3 regions of the Pseudomonas arabinosi genome follow, and region 3 is predicted to be linked to each of the others. Evidence: riboswitches for the same ligand, from Rfam matches in the RefSeq annotation. Region 3 holds a riboswitch; each other region holds the start of a gene.
What was found. A riboswitch is a leader RNA that binds a small molecule or an ion and turns the genes downstream of it on or off. The one in region 3 is predicted to bind cobalamin.
Positions count from the first base shown of each region.

Region 1: linked by a shared signal. The riboswitch ahead of cobW (cobalamin biosynthesis protein CobW) and the one ahead of ACMXYJ_RS18360 (energy-coupling factor ABC transporter permease) in region 3 are both predicted to bind cobalamin.
Region 2: linked by a shared signal. The riboswitch ahead of cobO (cob(I)yrinic acid a,c-diamide adenosyltransferase) and the one ahead of ACMXYJ_RS18360 (energy-coupling factor ABC transporter permease) in region 3 are both predicted to bind cobalamin.

Region 1 is NZ_CP180480.1:3,103,248-3,107,278, forward strand. It holds gene ACMXYJ_RS14600 (CbtA family protein) at 1-660, opposite strand, end outside; gene ACMXYJ_RS14605 (CbtB domain-containing protein) at 672-875, opposite strand; cobalamin riboswitch at 997-1,225, opposite strand; cobalamin riboswitch at 1,402-1,616, shown strand; gene cobW (cobalamin biosynthesis protein CobW) at 1,715-2,776, shown strand; gene cobN (cobaltochelatase subunit CobN) at 2,780-4,031, shown strand, end outside.
Region 2 is NZ_CP180480.1:2,212,143-2,216,173, forward strand. It holds gene ACMXYJ_RS10345 (PQQ-dependent sugar dehydrogenase) at 1-754, opposite strand, end outside; gene ACMXYJ_RS10350 (hypothetical protein) at 822-1,406, opposite strand; cobalamin riboswitch at 1,561-1,790, shown strand; gene cobO (cob(I)yrinic acid a,c-diamide adenosyltransferase) at 1,872-2,483, shown strand; gene ACMXYJ_RS10360 (cobyrinate a,c-diamide synthase) at 2,494-3,909, shown strand; gene bluB (5,6-dimethylbenzimidazole synthase) at 3,906-4,031, shown strand, end outside.
Region 3 is NZ_CP180480.1:3,939,110-3,943,140, reverse strand. It holds gene ACMXYJ_RS18370 (putative natural product biosynthesis protein) at 1-17, opposite strand, end outside; gene ACMXYJ_RS18365 (DUF2946 domain-containing protein) at 253-636, opposite strand; gene ACMXYJ_RS18360 (energy-coupling factor ABC transporter permease) at 736-1,383, opposite strand; cobalamin riboswitch at 1,426-1,623, opposite strand; gene ACMXYJ_RS18355 (SCO family protein) at 1,976-2,581, shown strand; gene ACMXYJ_RS18350 (copper chaperone PCu(A)C) at 2,581-3,069, shown strand; gene ACMXYJ_RS18345 (DUF2946 domain-containing protein) at 3,214-3,627, shown strand; gene ACMXYJ_RS18340 (TonB-dependent receptor) at 3,734-4,031, shown strand, end outside.

The DNA of each region.
Region 1 (4,031 bases), 840 kb from region 3:
GATCAGGCCCAGGGCCAGCCAGAATGCCACGTTGGTCAGCTGCGAAGCGATTTTGAACTGAGCTTCCAGGGCTTGCGGAGCCAGCATCGAGTGGACTTCCGGTTGTGGTGCGCCGATCACGTGAGGAACGGCCAGGATTGCCACACCGAGCACTTTCATCAGCCAGTGACGACTGAACACGATCAATGCAATGCCGACCGCGGTGGAGGCGGCCGTGCCGATCCACCAGATCTGCCGTTGCGCCAAATCAGCCGCGGCAGTGCCCGGCAGCTCGGGCGGCAGACCGAGGGTCGGTGCCAGCACGAACGTTGCGTAACCGGCCAGGCCCCAAAGCAGGCCTTGGGAGGTTTTGGTCGGTGCGCGCAAGGTATAGAGGCCGGCGAGCATCAAGGCGAAACCGACAGCGACCACAAGGTTGCCACCTGTGGTGGACAGCACACGCTGCCAGCCATCTTCCGGTTCCCAGGCTTCAGCATCGTGAGTGTGAGCGGCGACAGCACCTGCGGCGTGTTCGTGGACTTCAACAGCAGCCGGCTCGGATTTTTCGTAGGTCTCGGCCTGCAAAATCAGCGGAGCCACCCAGAAGCTTTGCAGCAGGGTCAGCAGCAGGGCGGCCAGAAGCCCGGTGAACCCCGCGGTTTGCGCAATACGCTTGATCATGTCGGCAGGTCTCAATGGCACGGGAATGCAGAGCTGTGGCGGGTATCGTGAGCGGCGTTGTGCACCGCTTCGATGTGCGAGAAACCGGCGAAATACACAAGGCACGCACCCAGGATCGACGCACACGCGGCGGCGGTCAGGCGTTGAGTCAGGGTATTGGTGGTGCTGGCGGTGCTCTTATCGGTGTTGCTGCCGGTGCTGCTGATAATCGACATGGCGCTTCCCTCTGGTCTGTCAGCGGGTGATTTAGAGCGCATGGAAGACCCCTGCGAGTCGGGCACGCAGAGGTTCAAACAGCGCCCGCCCACCGCGGGTTTGTTATTCAGTGATCGTAATGGTCACTTTGTGTTGCGGGCCGGTCTCCGGGCTCACGAGGGGTCTTGGCTTTCGCCTTGACCTGCAAGCATCACCTTCCCATGCCGAACTGCTGGCACAGTGGATCTGACGCTTCGCTCGCTTACCGTTGCGGGGGCAGCACCGGACTGACATGACTTTAGAGTAAAGCACATGATTCACCGGTTTCCCGTTTCACCCTGTGAAGGGCACCCGTAACAAGGCGTGTAGGAGAGCATGGGCGGGGGCGGGGAGTCAATTGGCAAGGGTTCTCAGTTGGAAACCGCGGCGCTCCCTTCGCGAGCAAGCCCGCTCCCACAGTTGACCGCGTTCCAATGTGGGAGCGAGCTTGCTCGCGATGGGGCCGGTGCGGACACTACAAGACATTGACCCGCCCCCACACGATGCGTAGCCTTGCGCTTTCGAGGTTCTTCGGCGTCTGCCGAAGCTAAGAAGGGAACGCGGTCGATGCCGCGGCTGCCCCCGCAACTGTGAACGGTGATGTTCGCTGCCACGCCACTGCAAACCCTGTGCAACGGGTTCGCGGGAAGGCGCAGCGAATGCCAGGCCCACAAGCCCGGCACACCGTCAGCCAGGAGACCTGCCTCGACACAGATTCTCACTACAACCGGGCGGGGTGATCCGGTGGCGAAATCTTCCGCGCGCCTATGCAGCAGCGGTCGTCGTCCCGTATGCCCGCCACCTTGCCAAAGGGCATCCGATGAAAACACTGGCCAAACTCCCCGTCACCATCGTTACCGGCTTCCTCGGCTCGGGCAAAACCACCTTGCTGCGGCACATGCTCGACAACGCTCAGGGCCGTCGCATTGCGGTGATCGTCAACGAGTTCGGCGAGCTGGGCATCGACGGCGAAATCCTCAAGCAGTGCTCCATCGGTTGCACTGAAGAAGAAGCCAACGGCCGCGTCTACGAACTGGCCAACGGCTGCCTGTGCTGCACCGTTCAAGAAGAATTCTTCCCGGTGATGCGCGAATTGGTCGCCCGTCGCGGCGACCTCGACCACATCCTCATCGAAACCTCGGGCCTGGCCCTGCCAAAACCGCTGGTGCAAGCCTTCCAGTGGCCTGAAATCCGCAGCGCCTGCACCGTTGATGCGGTGATCACCGTGGTCGACAGCCCAGCGGTTGCCGCCGGCACCTTCGCGGCTTTCCCGGACCAGGTCGATGCCCAGCGCAAACTCGACCCCAACCTGGACCACGAATCGCCGTTGCACGAGCTGTTCGCCGACCAACTGGCCAGCGCCGACCTGGTGATCCTCAACAAGGCCGACCTGATCAGCCCTGAAGACCTGGCCCGTGTGCGCCTGGAAGTCGCTGAAGAACTGCCGCCAGCGGTGAAAATCATCGAAGCCAGCAGCGGTCGTCTGCCACTGGACGTGCTGATCGGCCTCGGTGCCGGCTCTGAAGAACACATCGACAGCCGTCACAGCCATCACGATCACCACCATGAAGGCGAAGATGATCACGATCACGATGCCTTCGACTCCATCTCCATCGAACTGCCGCAAGCCGACGAAAGCCTGCTGCTGGACGCGCTGACCCAACTGGTGGTCCAGCACGGCATCCTGCGTGTCAAAGGTTTCGCGGCGATCCCGAACAAACCGATGCGCCTGCTGATCCAGGGCGTGGGCACGCGTTTCGACAAGCACTTCGACCGTCAGTGGGGCGCCGATGAAGCGCGCACCACGCGTCTGGTGTTGATCGGCCAGGAACTGGACGCCGCGCTGCTCGAATCGCAACTGCGCGCCGCGCTCAGCGTTTAAGCCATGCACCTGCTCAGGACCCAGCCCGGCGGTTTCGTGTCGGATGACAACATTGCCGACCTTGGACAAACCCCCGCCGAGCTGGTGATCCTGTGCAGCGGCGACTCAAGCCTGGCGCTGCTCGCCGAAGCGGCGCAGCAGTTGCCCGACGATTACCCGAGCGTGCGCCTGGCCAATCCGATGCAGGTGCAGAATCACGCGTCAGTCGATCTGTATGTCGACGAAGTGCTGCGCCACGCCAAGGTGATTCTGATTTCGCTGCACGGCGGTATCGCCTATTGGCGTTACGGCGTCGAGCAACTGGTGCAACTGTCGGAGCGCGGCGTGCAGCTGATTCTGGTGCCTGGCGATGACCGCCCGGACCCGGAACTCAGCGAGCTAAGCACGGTGGGCGCGGAAGACCGCGATCGGCTCTGGCAGTTTTTGCGTCAGGGCGGCATGAGCAATGCCCTGGTTTTTTTCCGCTGCCTCGCCAATCGTTGGCTGGATCGCGACTACGCCTGGGCCGAGCCGCAAACCCTGCCGCGCACGGCGATTTACCACCCGCAAAAAAGCCCCGCTGAACTGAAGGATTGGCAAGCCGACTGGCAGGCCGATCAACCGGTGGCGGCGGTGCTGTTTTACCGCTCGCATTTGCAGGCGGCCAACACTGGTTTCATCGATATTTTCTGCCAGCGGTTGCAGGCGGCGGGGTTAAACCCTTTGCCGATCGCCGTGGCCAGTTTGAAAGAACCCGGCTGCCTGACGGTGGTCGAGGACCTGTTGGACGAAGTCGAGGCGGGGGTGATTCTCAACACCACCGGTTTCGCGCAATCCAGCCCCGAAGCGCCGCATTTGCGGCCGTTTCGCCGCAACATCCCGGTGATCCAGGCGATTTGTGCCCAGGACAACGAACCGGGTTGGCGCGCCAGCGAACAAGGCCTCGGTCCGCGTGATCTGGCGATGCACATTGCGCTGCCGGAACTGGACGGGCGGATCATCAGCCGACCGATCAGCTTCAAAGACCTGGCCTGGCGTAGCGAGCGCAGCCAGTCGGACGTGGTCTGCTATCGACCACAACCGGAGCGCATGGATTTTGTCGCCGAACTGGCGCGACGCTGGATTGATCTGGCGCGGGTGCCCAACGCTGAAAAGCGCATCGCCCTGATCCTCGCCAACTACCCGACCCGCGACGGTCGCATCGGCAATGGCGTGGGCCTCGACACCCCGGCTGCCGCGCTGAATATCCTGCGTGCGCTGCATAAAGAAGGTTATC
Region 2 (4,031 bases), 1.7 Mb from region 3:
GATGGTTGCCGGTGGCGCGATCCACTTCCCAGATCGCCGCGCGACCTTCTTCCTTGTCCATGCCGTTTTCGGCGACGTTGCTGTTGGAGCCCACCGTGACGTACAGCTTGCTGCCGTCCTTGCTGGCGATGACGTTTTTGGTCCAGTGATGATTCAGCGTACCGCCCGGCAGGTCGATCACCTTCATCGGCTGCGACTTGATCGCCGTCTCGCCGTTTTCATAGTGGAAGCGCAGCAAGCGGTCCGTGTCGGCGACGTACAGGTCATTGCCGACCAGAGTCATGCCGAAGGGTGAGTTGAGGTTTTCCAGAAACACCGTGCGGGCTTCGGCGATGCCGTCGTGGTCCTTGTCCCGCAGCAGCGTGATGCGGTTCGGGCTCGGTACGCCGGCACCGGCACGGCCCATGACTTTGCCCATGACCCAGCCACGAACGCCTTTGCCGTCATCGGGTTTGGGTGGTGCGTTGGTTTCGGCGACCAGCACGTCGCCGTTGGGCAGCACGTAGAGCCAGCGCGGGTGATCGAGACCTTCAGCAAAAGCCGCCACCTGAGTCCCTGTCGCGGCGATGGGTTTCGTGCCGTCCGGCCAGCCGATCGCCGGGGCGATGTTCACTGTCGGGATCAGGGTTTTATTCGGTTCTGGCAGCTTGGGTGATGGGCCGATGCCGTCGGAGACTTGCAGCCTGGCAGTTTCACCACAGGCCGCAAGCCCTCCGGCGAGCACGATGACGAGAACGAGCTGGGGCTTGCGCATGCTGATCTTCCCTATGAATGCATTGACTAATCAATAGAGAAGCGCAGATGCGCGATGGTTCAACGGGTCAGCCGCGGGCTTCCTTGAACAGCACGGCTATGCCGGGGTGATAGTTGCCGGCTTCGTTGCGCAACTTGCGATAGGCATAGGGGAAGTACCAGGCCACCGCGCAGGTGTGTTCCTTTTGCAGGTCATCGACCATGTCCTGGAGTTCTTCCGGGGTGGCGCTTTGTTGGGCTTTTTGCGGGGCGACGAACAGGCAGCCGAGTTTCAGGTCGCTGGCGTAGCTGATGCGTTTGGCGTCGCTGGTGATGTCCAGCAATGCTTGAGTCAGGTTCAGGCTGTTGACGCGGGGCCAGCGCTGGGTCGCCTGAAGGTAAGCGCGTTCTTCGCTGGTTGCGATAAACAGGTCGGCGCGGCCATTGCGTTCGCCTTCTTCGGTCTGTTTGCGGGTCGGTGTTTGTTGCAGCGTGACCATTTCCGCCATCCAGGCCGCGGCGGAAAGCAGGCTCAGGTTGGCTTTTTCGTCGAACCAGTAAGGCGTGTCGTTATCGCCGCGCACGGCGTTGTAGCGGTCGATACAGTCAAACCAGCGTTCCAGCACCGGGCGCAGGAATTCCAGCTTCGGATTGCTGATGATCATGCCTTGCATGTGGCTCACCCTTGTTATTGTATTGTGAGATTGTGGCTCTTTGATATCACTGCTGAGAGTGTGGCACAAGATTGGCGTCAGATAATTGATCGACGGCAGTTATTCGCTCGCAGGCCGCCCGTCTTCAATTGACGCTCCATCCCCAACCCTCTAACCTTCGCGGCTTGTTTCAGGTGCTCTGTGACCTTGGTCGACAGAGTGAAACAGGGAAGCCGGTGAGCGATCTCTTCAATTGATGAAGGCTCGCGATCCCGGCGCTGCCCCCGCAACGGTAAATGAGTGAAGACTGCGCCTTGAGCCACTGTGTCGTAGACATGGGAAGGCGCGCAGCCAGGCAAAATGCCGCTCATGAGCCCGGAGACCGGCCTGATCCATCCAGCGGCATCACGGTGGGCGATGCCAGGCTTTTTGCCGTCTATTCTTGTGCCTGCCCGCCGTTATCCAGCCTCAACGGAGAGCTCCCCCATGACTGATACCCCCGATCGTGACGAACGTCATCTGGCGCGCATGCTGCGCAAAAAAGCCGTGATCGACGAACGCATCGCCAATTCCCCGAATGAATGTGGCCTGCTGCTGGTGCTGACCGGCAACGGCAAAGGCAAAAGCAGCTCGGCCTTCGGCATGCTCGCCCGGTCCATGGGCCACGGCATGCAGTGTGGTGTGGTGCAGTTCATTAAAGGGCGCAGCAGCACCGGCGAAGAACTGTTCTTCCGGCGCTTCCCGGAACAGGTGCGTTTTCATGTGATGGGCGAGGGCTTCACCTGGGAAACCCAGGATCGCCAGCGTGATATCGCCGCCGCTGAAGCCGCGTGGGCGGTGTCCCGCGAATTGCTGCGTGACCCGTCGATCGGCCTGGTGGTGCTGGATGAATTGAACATTGCGCTCAAGCACGGTTATCTGGATCTCGATCAGGTGCTCAGCGACTTACAGGCCCGTCCGCCGATGCAGCACGTGGTGGTGACCGGTCGCGGCGCCAAGCCGGAGATGATCGAGCTGGCCGACACCGTCACCGAAATGGGCGTGATCAAGCACGCGTTCCAGGCCGGGATCAAAGCGCAAAAAGGCGTCGAGTTGTGAGCTGCACTTTATGAATAGCCATCGTCAATGCCCGGCGGTATTGATTGCCGCGCCGGCCTCCGGTCAGGGCAAGACCACCGTCACCGCCGCACTGGCCCGTTTGCATCGCAATCAGGGGCGCAAGGTGCGCGTGTTCAAATGCGGCCCGGACTTCCTCGACCCGATGATTCTCGAGCGCGCCAGCGGTGCACCGGTTTATCAACTGGACATGTGGATGGTCGGCGAGCAGGAAAGTCGTCGACTGTTGTGGGAAGCCGCCGGCGAAGCCGATCTGATCCTCATCGAAGGCGTCATGGGCCTGTTCGACGGCACGCCGTCCAGCGCTGATCTGGCGAGGCACTTCGGTGTGCCGGTGCTCGGTGTGATCGACGGCACCGCCATGGCCCAGACCTTTGGCGCACTGGCCCTGGGGCTGGCGCGCTATCAGCCGGACTTGCCGTTTGCTGGCGTGTTGGCCAACCGCGTCGGCACCCTGCGTCACGCGCAATTACTGGAAGGCAGCCTCACTGAAGGCTTGCGCTGGTACGGCGCCTTGTCCCGGGAAACCGGCATCGAATTGCCGAGTCGGCATCTCGGTCTGGTTCAGGCCAGTGAGTTGAACGATCTTGATCTGCGTCTCGATGCGGCGGCCGATGCGCTGGCCAGCAGTTGCGAGGTCGCGCTGCCACCCGCGGTGGAATTCGCCGCCCCCGATGTGATCGCTACAGAACCGTTGCTGGCCGGCGTGCGTATCGCCGTGGCCCGTGACGAAGCGTTTGCCTTCACCTATGGCGCGAGCCTGGATTTGCTGCGAGCCATGGGTGCCGAGTTGTCGTTTTTCTCGCCAATCCGTGACACGCAATTGCCGCAGGCAGACAGCCTCTATCTGCCGGGCGGTTATCCCGAATTGCACCATGTGGCGCTGTCACAGAACACCACGATGCTGGCCGCCATCCGTGCTCACCATGCGGCGGGCAAGCCGTTGTTGGCCGAGTGCGGCGGCATGCTGTATCTGCTCGACTCTCTGACCGATCTCGAGGGCACTCGCGCTGAATTGGTCGGCTTGCTGGCCGGTGATGCGGTGATGCAAAAGCGTCTGGCCGCGTTGGCGTTGCAGGCAGTCGAGTTGCCGGAAGGTTCGTTGCGCGGACACACCTATCACCATTCGCTGACCAGTACCGAGCTTGAGCCGATTGCTCGTGGATTGAGCCCGAACGGTGGGCGAGGGGCGGAGGCGGTTTATCGCGAAGGGCGGATGACTGCCTCGTATGTGCACTTTTATTTTCCGTCCAATCCATCGGCGATTGCCGCGCTGTTTGCGCCTGACCTTGAGGACGCCTTCGCGAGCAAGTCGAATCGTCGCACCGTCGCTCCCACATTAGAAAGTGTGTTGCCTGAAGAAACGCGGTCCACTGTGGGAGCGGGCTTGCTCGCGAAGAGGCCATGACTGACAACGCCTTCTCCGAAGCTGAGCGCGCGGCGGTCTACCGAGCCATCGGCGAACGTCGCGACATGCGTCATTTCAGCGGTGGCACCGTCGAGCCCGAGTTACTGCGGCGCCTGCTCGAA
Region 3 (4,031 bases):
ATAGCTATAGATCGCATACCAGTCTCCATGCCATCGTCGCTTCCGATTTATGGGATGCAGGAAAACTGAAAGTTATCCCTTCGAGAAAACTGAATCTGCAACTTGGATGATCAATAACGCGAGACATACTGCCTTCCTTCCCGAGACGATAGAACGGCGTCCACCTGTTGTCACATCAGCGACAACTTGACGTAAATCAGACGACGAAAAAACAAGCAGTAGCGGGCAAAACAAGCCGGCCACGTGCAGGTGTCAAACTTCGGGGGAAGCGCGAGGGTTGGCCGAGGGCCAGGAATATCGAGGGGGTGCCTTGCAGCGCAGTTCGCGACTAGGGCGCGGCTTTTGTCCAATCCGCAGCAGCCAGGTCAGACAAAACAGAAAAGCGATGCTCAACGTCACCGCAGAACAGATAGGGCAGGAAAGACTACCGGCCCAGCCACCGGCTAACTGGTCAGTGAAGTCCGTGTTCTGGGTCGGGCTCTTGCTGCCCAGTGCGGAGCAGAACTGACCACCGACGCCATTGAGTTCGAGCCCGCTCATCTGCCCATGCCCCAAACCGCAGGCGAATACATTGAACAGGACGCAGAAATACAGCGTCCAGGCAACGAGTGAGCGGTCTGATAGGGTCAGTTTCATGGCGGCGACATTAACACCGAAGCACGCGGGGTTGAAGATCGAAAGATGTTGATCAACCCCACCGCCCAGAGTTAACTGGACGATGGGGATACGATTCAATTACGCGACTTTGAGGGAATTCACACAGGTGAAACGCTCGACAAAGGCGTTGTCGGCATAGCGTTTGAGTGTCCGCGCCACCAGGCAGGTGAACAGCGGCTCGCACAACACCAACGGCAGGTAAGACACGGCGAACAGCGCCCAGTTACTCAGAGGGGTTGGCTCTTCGCCCATGGACAACCAGAAGCCCACCATCGCTACCACACCGGTGTAATACAGCGCATCAAACTTGACCACTTCTGCCCAGCGAATGCTGCGTCCCGCGACGTCGAAGAAGCGGCGACCGAGTAAGCCATGGGCGGCAATTAGCGGCAACATCAAGGACAACGAGTTGACCCCCAGGTGCACCAGATCCTGTGGTTCGAACAGCAATCCTTGCAACAACAGGCCAATGGCAAAACCAAACAGCGTGGGGATAAAGCCGAAGATGATGTAGACGGCAGAAGCACCAACGAAATGCAATTCAGAAGCGCCGACCGGCAAATGGAAAATCTCCATGAAAACCGAAAAGAAGGCTGCGGCCAGCACTGTCTTAATCAGGTTATCGGGGCGCAACAGCTTCGGCGAAAACGCCGCCAGAGTAGCGATTGCAGCAGCGTTGGCGTACAGCACTTTTGCGGCATTGAGCACGCCGGGTTCGATATGCATCAGTTCTCCCTCCGAGGGATGCGGGTCTGGAAACTGCCGGGATAATCGGCAGCACTTGTGGCAGGTCTCCTGGCTCACAGCTCGACACCCTCCCGCGCCTTCCCAGCCGTTATAGGCCAGTGGCATAGACGAGAGAGCTAACCGCTCACAGTTGCGGGGGCAGCGCAGGAATTGCCAACGGGCGTACCTGCTTCCCTATTGATTCACCAATCGGTGAAACCACAAAGCGCCAGCAGATTAAGGGTTTTGCACGGCCTGCGCACGATACGAGAAGCCTTTTTCCCACAAGGTTTCACAAAGCCATCTGCGACAGTCTGCCGCAGGAGACTTGGTAAACATGTTCTAGCGGACTCAAGGCAATGCCTGCGCCAGAATGTCGCAGGTTATTAAAGGCGACGGGCATCGTTAGACTTTTCGCCCCTCCTCCGGTTGGTCAGAACAAATGTGCTCAATAGTCATACTTGGGTTACGTCTGACCTATCGTCCAGTCGGAAGGTATCGATTACATTCATTTTGATACCATGCGGTCATTTAAAGATGATGCGTCCATACAGCTGACTGGACTATGGGCGATCCAAAAAGGCGTTAATCCATGAGCGTTTTGTTGACTCGCCGCAAGGTGATTGCAGGCATAGGACTGCTAGGTATGGGCATCCTGACTGGCTGCGATTCCCGAGGAGAACTGTCGTACAAATACGGCAAAGATCTGAGCAATCAGATCCTGGGGCGCACATTCAAGTTAAAGGATACTGACGGCGATGTGAGAATGCTCTCGAGCTATCGAGGCATGATGCCGATGGTGTTCTTCGGATTTACCCAATGCCCAGCGATCTGCCCCACTGCTTTGGCTCGCGCAGTAAAAATCAAGAAACTAATGGGCAAGGATGGCGACCGCCTCCAGGTCATCTTCATCACGCTGGATCCCGAACGGGATACACCAGCTGTACTCGATGCCTACGTCAAAACCTTTGATCCATCCTTTGTCGCACTTTACGGAACACTGGAAGAAACGGCTGCTACGGCCAAAGAGTTCGGCGTGTTCTACGAAAAAGTCCCCAGCGGATCAACTTATACCTTGTCCCATACTGCGACGAGCTATGTTTATGACTCCAGGGGAACGCTACGCCTTGGATTGTCTCACTCGCTTTCTGCACAAGAGTGTGCGGAAGATTTGCTTACCGTCATGGAGGTCTGTTAATGAACTCAACTCACAATCAAACCAGCATCACCCAACGCGTCAGACAGATCGTATTTGGGTTTTCGCTGCTGGGGCTGGCTTGCCAGGTGTCAGCCCAGACGCAGGTAGACGACGCGTGGGTTCGCGCAACAGTCGCAGGGCAGCAGGCGACCGGTGCGTTCATGACTATCACGGCAAGTAGCGACAGCAAGCTGCTCAGTGCACAGTCACCAGTAGCTAAAACCGTGCAAGTTCACCAGTCGACCATGAAGAACGACGTGATGAGCATGCAACCGGTAGAGTTCGTCGCCTTGCCTGCTGGCAAAGCGGTCACCCTGGATCCCCACAACTTTCACATCATGCTGATCGACTTGGTTGGCCAGGTCAAAGAAGGCGACAAGGTGCCGCTGACGCTGACGGTAGAGAATGCCAAAGGCGAGAAGGAGTCGGTCAAGGTTGAGGCCACAGCGCGGGCTTTGAATATGCCTGATCACAGCAAGATGAATTGATGACCTGAAGAATAAAAATCAGTGATGTTTGATCAAGTAAACATCACTGATTAAACACCCCATCGCGTCATAGACCGAGCTGCGGCAATTAGTCTCCCTCAGCGACTGTTCCCCCTGAAAAATTCGGTGCTGGAGTCGCCGCCCATGAAAACTGTCCCCAATGACCGATCATCGATTGCATGGGTGCTGTATGCCAGCGTCCTGTTCAGTCTGTTCGCCTGCAGAATTCATCACGGGCAGATGAGCGCTCTAAGCCTGAGCGGGTTGAACGGCGGCTTTTGCTCTGTAAGTAGCGAGCATGGCCCCTATATAGATGCCAGCGATTCAGATGATCCTGCGCCACATCTGGCGACCCAGCTTTCTTGCCCCCTGTGTTCTTCCTTTGCCGTGGCGGTGGCCATCAATACCATGGTCTGGGCACTTGACTATGTGCCAGGCGGCACCGTCATCCCCATCATCGTGCGCAGCCTGGCGCAGCCGCCACCCCGCTATGTGTGGCCTGCTCTCAATCCTCGTGCATCCCCCGACGCTTCACTCGCAGTGACTCTCTCGGCCTGATATTGCCTGCCTGTGCATTCGCGCAGCCGCAGGAATTGTCAGGTGCGACCCTCACATTTTTGCGTGGAAGCTGTTCATGAAGACAAGAAACACTTCGTTGGTGCTGATGATCGGTGCCTGCAATCTGGCCTGGGCCGAAGAAAATGCGCTCAACCTGCCGGCGACTACGATCTCCGCTCGCCAGGAACAGCCCTCAGGCGTGATCCTCGACCAACCGATCAAAACCGGTTCACGCCTTGGTCTGACCGCCCGCGAAACGCCCGCATCGGTGAGTGTTGCCGATCGTGCGATCATTGAGGAACGCGGCGCCAAGGACACCCAGGATGTCATCAATTCCATGACCGGGATCAACGCTTCGGCCAACCCCGGCTATGGCGGCTTTGTGGCTTACCGTGGTTTCACTC